One region of the Variovorax paradoxus genome, then DNA from elsewhere that is predicted to be linked to it. Evidence: riboswitches for the same ligand, from Rfam matches in the RefSeq annotation. Region 1 holds a riboswitch; the other holds the start of a gene.
The links. A riboswitch is a leader RNA that binds a small molecule or an ion and turns the genes downstream of it on or off. The one in region 1 is predicted to bind glycine.
Positions count from the first base shown of each region.

Region 2: it holds a riboswitch for glycine, as region 1 does, so the genes downstream of both, QHG62_RS21915 (D-amino acid dehydrogenase) here and gcvT (glycine cleavage system aminomethyltransferase GcvT) in region 1, are expected to answer to the same signal.

Region 1 is NZ_CP123990.1:5,587,456-5,591,650, reverse strand. Features, by position in the region: gene gcvH (glycine cleavage system protein GcvH) at 1-369, opposite strand, end outside; gene gcvT (glycine cleavage system aminomethyltransferase GcvT) at 420-1,595, opposite strand; glycine riboswitch at 1,641-1,752, opposite strand; glycine riboswitch at 1,765-1,855, opposite strand; gene QHG62_RS26665 (hypothetical protein) at 1,878-2,441, opposite strand; gene QHG62_RS26660 (TRAP transporter large permease) at 2,590-3,867, opposite strand; gene QHG62_RS26655 (TRAP transporter small permease) at 3,864-4,195, opposite strand, start outside.
Region 2 is NZ_CP123990.1:4,554,541-4,558,735, forward strand. Features, by position in the region: gene QHG62_RS21910 (FIST signal transduction protein) at 1-591, shown strand, start outside; gene QHG62_RS21915 (D-amino acid dehydrogenase) at 610-1,911, opposite strand; glycine riboswitch at 2,003-2,108, opposite strand; glycine riboswitch at 2,141-2,231, opposite strand; gene rfbB (dTDP-glucose 4,6-dehydratase) at 2,348-3,421, shown strand; gene rfbD (dTDP-4-dehydrorhamnose reductase) at 3,418-4,195, shown strand, end outside.

The DNA of each region.
Region 1 (4,195 bases):
GGATTCGGCGGCGAACTTGTCGTAGCTGGCGGCGTCGAGCAGCGCGTCGAGTTGCGACGGTTCGCTGAGCTTGACCTTGAAGAACCAGCCAGCGGCCAGCGGGTCGGTGTTGGCGAGCGAGGGATCGGCGCGGAGCGCTTCGTTCACTTCGGTGATCTCGCCCGACACGGGCATGAACACATCGGCCGCGGCCTTGACCGATTCGACGACACCGGCCACTTCACCTTGCGCAAAGGTCTTGCCCACTTCGGGCAGATCGACAAAGACCACGTCGCCCAGCGCATCCTGTGCGTGAACGGTAATGCCGACTGTAGCAGCGTCGCCTTCGGCCGAGACCCATTCGTGGTCCTTGGTGTACTTGATGCTCATGGTGAAAAACTCCTCGTGGAAAAAATGATCTGATTCAGGCAGCGCAGAGCCTAGCCGCGGTAATAGCGGGCCGGCACAAAGGGCAGGGTCGAGACTTCCATCGGCACCGGCTTGCCGCGCACGATGGCCTGCACGCGCGTGCCAGGCTCTGAAAACGCGGTGGCCACGTAGCCCATGGCAACCGGGCGATCGGCCGTCGGGCCGAGCAGGCCGCTGGTCACAATGCCGATGTCCCGGCCTTCGAAAGATTGCAGGAGCGTGCCGTCGCGTACCGGAACGCGTTCCAGCGCCACAAGGCCGACGCGCTTGCGCTTCAGGGTGTCGTGGTCGGTGCGGCCCGCGGCGCCGGCCGTAGCGGCGGCCAGTTGCGCCAGCACCTTGGCCGCACCCGGAAAGCCGCCTTCGCGCGCGCCGCCCGTGCGGCGCACCTTCTGGATCGCCCAGTTGAGCGAGGCCTCGACGGGCGTGGTGGTGGTCTCGATGTCGTTGCCGTACAGGCAGAGCCCGGCTTCGAGCCGTAGCGAATTGCGCGCGCCCAGGCCGATGGGCTTGACCTCGGGCTGCGCCAGCAGCAGGCGGGCGAGGGCGTCGGCATCCTTGCCGGCGACCGAAATCTCGAAGCCGTCTTCGCCCGTGTAGCCGCTGCGCGTGGCAAAGGCCGGAATGCCGCCGATCTTCACCGCGCCGCCGGTCATGAACACAAAGCGCTCGATGCCGGGCGACAAGCGGGCCAGCACCGTGGCGGCCTGCGGGCCTTGCAGCGCGAGCAGTGCATGGTCGGGCATAGGCTGCACGTCGCAGCGTGCGCCGATCTTCTGCTGGATATGCGCGAGGTCGGCCACCTTGCAGGCGCCGTTCACGATCACGAAGATCGAGCCGTGCCCCTCGTTGAAGAACATCAGGTCGTCGAGGATGCCGCCTTCGTCGTTCAGCAGCAGCCCATAGCGCTGCTTGCCGGGGGCGAGGTCGATTACGTCGACCGGCATCAGGGTTTCGAATGCGGCAGCGGCGTCTGGCCCCACCAGGCGCAGCTGGCCCATGTGGGAAATGTCGAACAGGCCGGCCGCGTCGCGCGTGTGCTTGTGCTCGGCCATCAGGCCGGCGGGGTACTGCACCGGCATGGAATAGCCGGCAAAAGGCACCATGCGGGCGCCCAGTTCCACATGCAGGTCGTGCAGGGGCGTCTTGAGCAATGGGGCGTCGGATGATGAAGCGGAAGCGGCCACGGGGCACTCCAAAGGGGCAGTCGAATTCCATGGCGCGAGCCATGGGCCACCCCTGCTGTCCGCTTTACCTGAGAGATTCGCCCCACGATCGGGGTTTGCTCCTTCGGTGGGCCGCCGCATCGGCAAGATGCAGGGGCCTCTCTCCAGCAAGGAAACGCCGGCATGCGCCAGCGCCTTGTCAGTCCTTTTGCCTGAGCGTTCGGGGAACCCCTGCGCCTTCGGCGGCCTCGCGTGGCGAAGCTCTCTCCTGACCCTTCGAAGTGTAGTGGATCGCGGAAGGCCTCAGTGCACGGTTTCCGAAGCGGGCGGCAGCAACCTTTCGATACGCTCGCGCAGCGATTCGGCCCGCTCGGCGCCTGCGGTTTTCTCGACTTCGTTGAGCATCAGCGCGGCAATCGTCAGCATGGCGTCGCGGTCGCGGGCTTCGCGCAGCGCATCGCGTATCTGCACCGCGAACTTGGGGTCGCGCCGCACGAACATGCGCTCGCAGATGTCGAACAGGAACATGCGTGTGGTGGCGAGGGAGCGCTTGCCGTCGAAATTGTCGGTCGAGGTCGCCACGCGAATGGGCTCCGCCGCAGGAGCCGGAATCGGCGGGTGTGTCGGGCTCGCCGAAACGGGTGGGGCGGCTTTGGGCTCGGCGGCCTGTGCGTCGTGCAGGTACCCGCGGTTCATGAGCGCCCGCAGCGTCTGTTCGGCTTCGTCGCGGCTCGCGAACAGTGGGCTGAAGTCGGTCAGCGAACGCCGGCCGTCGGCCATCAGCAGCAACGCGCGCTCGCGCTGGCTGAGCGTGCGTTGCCCGCCTTGCAGCTCGTCGCGTGCCTTGTCGGTCTTGGTGGGAAACATGGCGCCACAGCTTTCGGAATCGAAGGCTGCAGCATCGTTGCGGCTGGTGACATCTTTGTGAAACGTTTGCCTTACAGGGGCATTTGCCGCATAAAAAAAGGCAGCCCGCGAAGGCTGCCCTTTTTCTCTCTGGTTTTTGCGTCGCCTGCTACTTGGCGTACACCAGGTCGCGCAGCGCGAGCGATATCCACGGCACGTAGGTAATCACCATCAGGCAGGCCAGGATCACCAGCACGAAGGGAATGAGGTACTTCACGATCCGGTCGAGCGATATGCGCGCTACCGTGCACGCCGCGAACAGGTTCACGCCGAAGGGCGGGGTGATCATGCCGAGCGCGAGGTTCACCACCATGATGAGCCCGAAATGAACCGGGTCGATGCCGAAGTGCACCGCCACCGGCGCCAGGATGGGCGCGAGCACGATGATGGCCGCACTGGTCTCGATGAACATGCCGATGATGAACAGCGCCGCGTTCACGCCCAAAAGGAACATGGCCGGCGACTTCAGCACCTCCTGCAGCCAATGGCCGATGGCGTCGGGCACGCCCGCGCGCGTGATCAGGAAGGCGAACAGGCCCGCGTTGGCGATGATGAACATGATCACCGCCGACGACAGCACCGACTTGCGCAGGATGAGGTACAGGTCCTTGAGCTTGATCTCCCGGTAGATCACCATGCCGACCACCAGCGCATAGAACACCGCCACCGCCGAAGCCTCGGTGGGGGTAAAGATGCCGCCGTAGATGCCGCCCAGGATGATCACTGGCATCAGCAGTGCCCAGCCGGCCTGCCAGGTCGCCTTGCCGAAGGACATGCGGCCGTCGCCGTCGTTCTTGCCCCAGCCCTTCCACTTGCAATACACCCAGACGAACAGCATCAGCGCCAGGCTGATGAGAATGCCGGGGCCGAAGCCCGCAATGAACAGCTCGCCGATGGACACCTCGGCGCTCACGCCGTACAGAATCATCGGAATGGAAGGCGGAATGATCACGCCCAGCTCGGCGCTGGTGGCCTGAAGCGCCGCCGCGTACGCGGTGGGGTAGCCGTGCTTGATGAGCGCCGGAATCAGGATGGCGCCGATGGCAAAGGTGGTGGCCACCGAAGAGCCCGACACCGCCGCGAAGATCATGCAGGTGAGCACGCAGGTCATCGGCAGGCCGCCCTGCACACCGCCCACAATGCTCTTGGCAAATTCGACCAGCCGGCGCGAGATGCCGCCGGTTTCCATCAGGTTGCCAGCCAGGATGAAGAAGGGAATGGCCGCCAGCGGAAACTTGTTGATCGAATTGAACATCTCCTTTACGGAGATGAGCATGTTCACGTTGGCCACCTGGATACCCAGGATCGATGCGAGCCCGATGGACACCGCCACTGAAACCGACAGTGCAAAACACAGCACCATCGTTGCAACCATCACGGGGGTCATTGCGCGGTCTCCAGTTCGAGCCGCTTGGGATCGAGAAAATTACCAACGATGCCGAACAGGCAAAAAACGGAACCGACCGGCAGCGCCAGGTACGACCACATCATCGAAATGCTTTCGAGCCCGGCCATCGATTGCACGCGGCCCCGCATGGCGTAGTCCCAGCCCCACCACAGAATGACCAGCATCAGCGCCAGTGCCGCAAGACTCACCACGGCGTCGAGCACGCGTTTGACGCGCGGCGGGCTCCAGCGGTAGAGCACGTCCACGCTCACCATCGCCCCTTGGCGAAAAGCCATGGGAATGCCAAGGAACACCATCCAGATCAGGC
Region 2 (4,195 bases), 1.0 Mb from region 1:
CTCGATGGTGAGCCCGCGCTCGACGTGCTGCTGGCTGACCTGCAGGTGTCGCTGGAGCGCCCGCAAGAAGCCATCGATGCCGTGCGCGCCACCCTGGTGGGCCTGGCCGATGCGGGCAGCGACGGCATTCGCCGCACCGGCGACCTCGGTGCCGACGTGCTGGTGCGCCACATCATCGGCCTGGACCCCACGCGGCGCGGCATCGCCATTGCCGACGTGGCCGAGGCCGGCATGCGCCTGACCTTCTGTCGGCGCAATGCCCAGGCCGCTCGCGCCGACCTGATGCGCATCTGCGCGGAAATCCGCGAAGAGCTGGAGCCTGAAGAGCAGACCCTGGCCACCGCGCGCGCCGTGGCGGCCGGGGAGGCCGAAGCAGCGCCGCACCCGGCGCGCCGCATCGCCGGCGCCGTGTACGTGAGTTGCTCAGGACGCGGCGGGCCGCACTTCGGCGCACCGGGCGCCGAGCTGCAGATCGTGCGGCACGCCCTGGGCGACGTGCCGCTGGTGGGGTTCTTTGCTGCGGGTGAAATTGCGCGGCATCACCTGTATGGGTATACGGGTGTTTTGACGGTGTTTACCGGCAACGACTGACCCGCCGCCCCGGCCTGATCAGGCCGGCTGGAGCACGCGCGCTGCCGGTGCAGGCATCCCGGCAAACGCGAAATCGACTTCGGGTGCGAGCCCGCTCACGATCCGCGCCACCGACTTGCCCGAGCCGCATGCATGCGTCCAGCCGAGAGTGCCGTGCCCAGTGTTCAGGTACAGGTTGGGCAGCTTCGTTTTGCCGATCAACGGCACGTTGCTCGGCGTCGCGGGGCGCAGGCCGGTCCAGAACTGCGCCTGGGTGGTGTCGCCTGCGCCGGGGAAGAGTTGTTCAACGCGCCGTACGATCGCTTCGCAGCGCACGCGGTTCAAGTCGCGGTCGTAGCCGTTGAGCTCGGCCGTTCCGGCAATGCGCAGGCGGTCGCCAGATGCCGATGTATAGCGCGAGAACACCAGCTTGAATTCATCGTCGGTCAGCGAAACCTGGTGCGCCTTTGTCGCGTCTTTTACAGGCAGCGTGACCGAATAGCCTTTGGCCGGATAGATCGGCAGGCGAATACCCAGCGGTGCGGCATACAGGGGGCTCAACGAACCCATCGCGAGCACGAAGGCATCGCCCCGAATGCGCTGGAAGCGGCCTTCGCTGTCGGTGGCTTCCACGTGGTCGATGCTGCCGCCCGCTTCGCGCAGCGCGGTCACCGTGTGGCTCATGAGGAACTTCACGCCGGCCGCTGCCGCTAGCCGTGCCATTTCGCGTGCGAAGAGGTTGGCGTCGCCGGATTCGTCTTCTGCCGTGTAAGTGGCGCCGGCCAATTGCGGACGGATGTGGGCCAGGGCGGGCTCGATCTTCACTGCCTCATCCGCGGAGATGACTTGCCGTTCGCAGCCGAGTGCGCGCATCTGCTCGGCGGGCGCAAGAGCGCTGTCGAACTCTTTCTGCGTGGTATAGAAGTGCAGGATGCCTTGCGTGCGCTGGTCGTAGGCGATGCCGGTGTCGCGCCGCAATTGCTGCAGCACTTCGCGGCTGTAGGTGCCCAGGCGCACGATCTGCTCGATGTTGTGCTTCGTGCGGCCGGGGGTGCATTCGCGCAGGAACTGCAAGCCCCAGAGCCATTGGCGCATGTCCGCGCGAATGCGAAAGAGCAGCGGGGCGTCTTCCTTGCCGAGCCACTGCAGCACCTTGAGCGGTGCGCTCGGATTTGCCCAGGGTTCGGCATGGCTGACGGAGATCTGCCCGCCATTGGCAAAACTGGTCTCGGCGGCGGGGGTGGCCTGCCGGTCGACAACGGTCACTTCGTGGCCGAGTTGCTGGAGGTAGTAAGCCGAGGTAACACCGAGCAAGCCGGCGCCAAGAACGATCACGCGCATTTCAAATACCTTTGAGGTTGAAGCGCTTGAACTGCGGGCGAGGTTTGCTATTGAATAAATAGCAAGCAACCGGACGACCGCCGTCCAAGTTGCCGCTCCCCCTGTCCTCGGTACCTGAGAGATTCACCCGCTGCGCCCGCAACGGGTTTGCTCCTTCGGTGCATCACGCGGGGTGATGGCTCTCCAGACGGCGTGTCAGTTGGTGCAGTACAGGCCCCTTGCCGAAATTTCGAGAACTTCGTCGGGCCGACCTGAGCGTTTATGGGAGTTTGCGCCTTCGGTAGGGCAACCGGGGTTGCCCGCTCTCCTGCAGTGGGCTGATTGTAGGCGGGGCTTGCGAACGCGCCAACCATTGATCCGGCCCGGCGGAGGGCCAATGGGATAATCGCCCGTTCATTCGCCAGAGGGCGATCGTTCGACAACAACAGGGGACTTCATGATCCTGGTAACCGGCGGCGCAGGCTTCATTGGCGCCAATTTCGTACTCGACTGGATCGCGCAGAGCGATGAGCCCGTCGTCAACCTCGACAAGCTGACCTATGCCGGCAATCTCGAGACGCTTGCATCGCTCAAGGGCAACCCGAGCCACATCTTCGTGCAGGGCGACATCGGCGACAGCGCCCTGGTCGATCGCATTCTGGCCGAGCACAAGCCACGTGCCGTCGTGAACTTTGCCGCGGAGTCGCACGTCGACCGCTCCATTCACGGCCCCGAAGACTTCGTGCAGACCAACGTGCTTGGTACCTTTCGCCTGCTCGAATCGGTGCGCGGCTACTGGAGCGCGCTGCCGGCCGAGCAAAAGGATGCCTTCCGCTTTCTGCATGTGTCGACCGACGAGGTCTACGGCTCGCTCTCCAAGACCGACCCTGCATTTACCGAAGAGAACAAATACGAGCCCAACAGCCCTTACTCGGCCAGCAAGGCCGCGAGCGACCATCTCGTGCGCGCCTGGCACCACACCTACGGCCTGCCGGTGGTCACCACCAACTGCTCCAACAACTACGGGCCGTTCCACTTTCCCGAGAAGCTCATCCCCCTGATGATCGTCAACGCGCTGGTCGGCAAGCCCCTGCCGGTTTACGGCGATGGCATGCAGGTGCGCGACTGGCTCTACGTGAAGGACCATTGCAGCGCCATCCGCCGCGTGCTCGAGGCCGGCAAGCTGGGCGAGACATACAACGTCGGCGGCTGGAACGAGAAGCCCAACATCGAGATCGTGAACACCGTGTGTGCGCTGCTCGACGAACTGCGCCCGCGCGCAGACGGCAAGCCCTACAAGGAACAGATCAGCTACGTCACCGATCGCCCCGGCCACGACCGGCGCTACGCCATCGACGCACGCAAGCTGGAGCGTGAGCTGGGCTGGAAGCCCGCCGAAACCTTCGACACCGGCATCCGCAAGACCGTCGAGTGGTACCTCGCCAATGGCGAATGGGTGCGCAACGTGCAAAGCGGTGCGTACCGCGAATGGGTCGAAAAGCAATACGACACGACAAAGGCGACCGCATGAAGTTGCTGCTGCTGGGCAAGGGCGGACAGGTCGGCTGGGAGCTGCAGCGCAGCCTTGCGCCGTTGGGCGAACTGGTGGCGCTCGATTTCGACAGCACCGATTTCAACGCCGACTTCAGCCGTCCGGAGCAGCTTGCCGAGACCGTGCTCAAGGTTCGGCCTGACGTGATCGTCAATGCGGCCGCACACACGGCCGTCGACAAGGCCGAGAGCGAGCCCGACTTTGCGCGCAAGCTCAACGCCACCTCGCCCGGCGTGGTGGCCGAAGCCGCCGGGCAGATCGGCGCGCTCATGGTGCATTACTCGACCGACTACGTGTTCGACGGCAGCGGCAGCAAGCCCTGGCAGGAAGACGACGCCACCGGACCCCTCAGCGTGTATGGCCGCACAAAACTCGAGGGTGAGCAACTGGTGGCTGCGCACTGTGCCAAGCACCTGATCTTTCGCACCAGCTGGGTGTTTGCTGCGCGCGGCGGCAACTTCGCAAAGACCATGCTGCGGCTTGCCAAGGAGCGCGACAAGCTGACCGTCATCGACGATCAGTTCGGTGCGCCGACAGGTGCCGAGCTGCTCGCGGACATAACCGCGCATGCGATTCGCGCCACCTTCCAGGACCCTTCCAAGGCGGGCCTGTATCACGCGGTGGCCGGTGGGGAGACCACCTGGTGCGGCTATGCGCGCTTCGTTCTCGAGATAGCGCAACAGGCCGGCGTCGAGCTCAAGGCTGGGCCCGATGCTGTCGAAGCTGTGCCGACCAGCGCGTTTCCGACGTCAG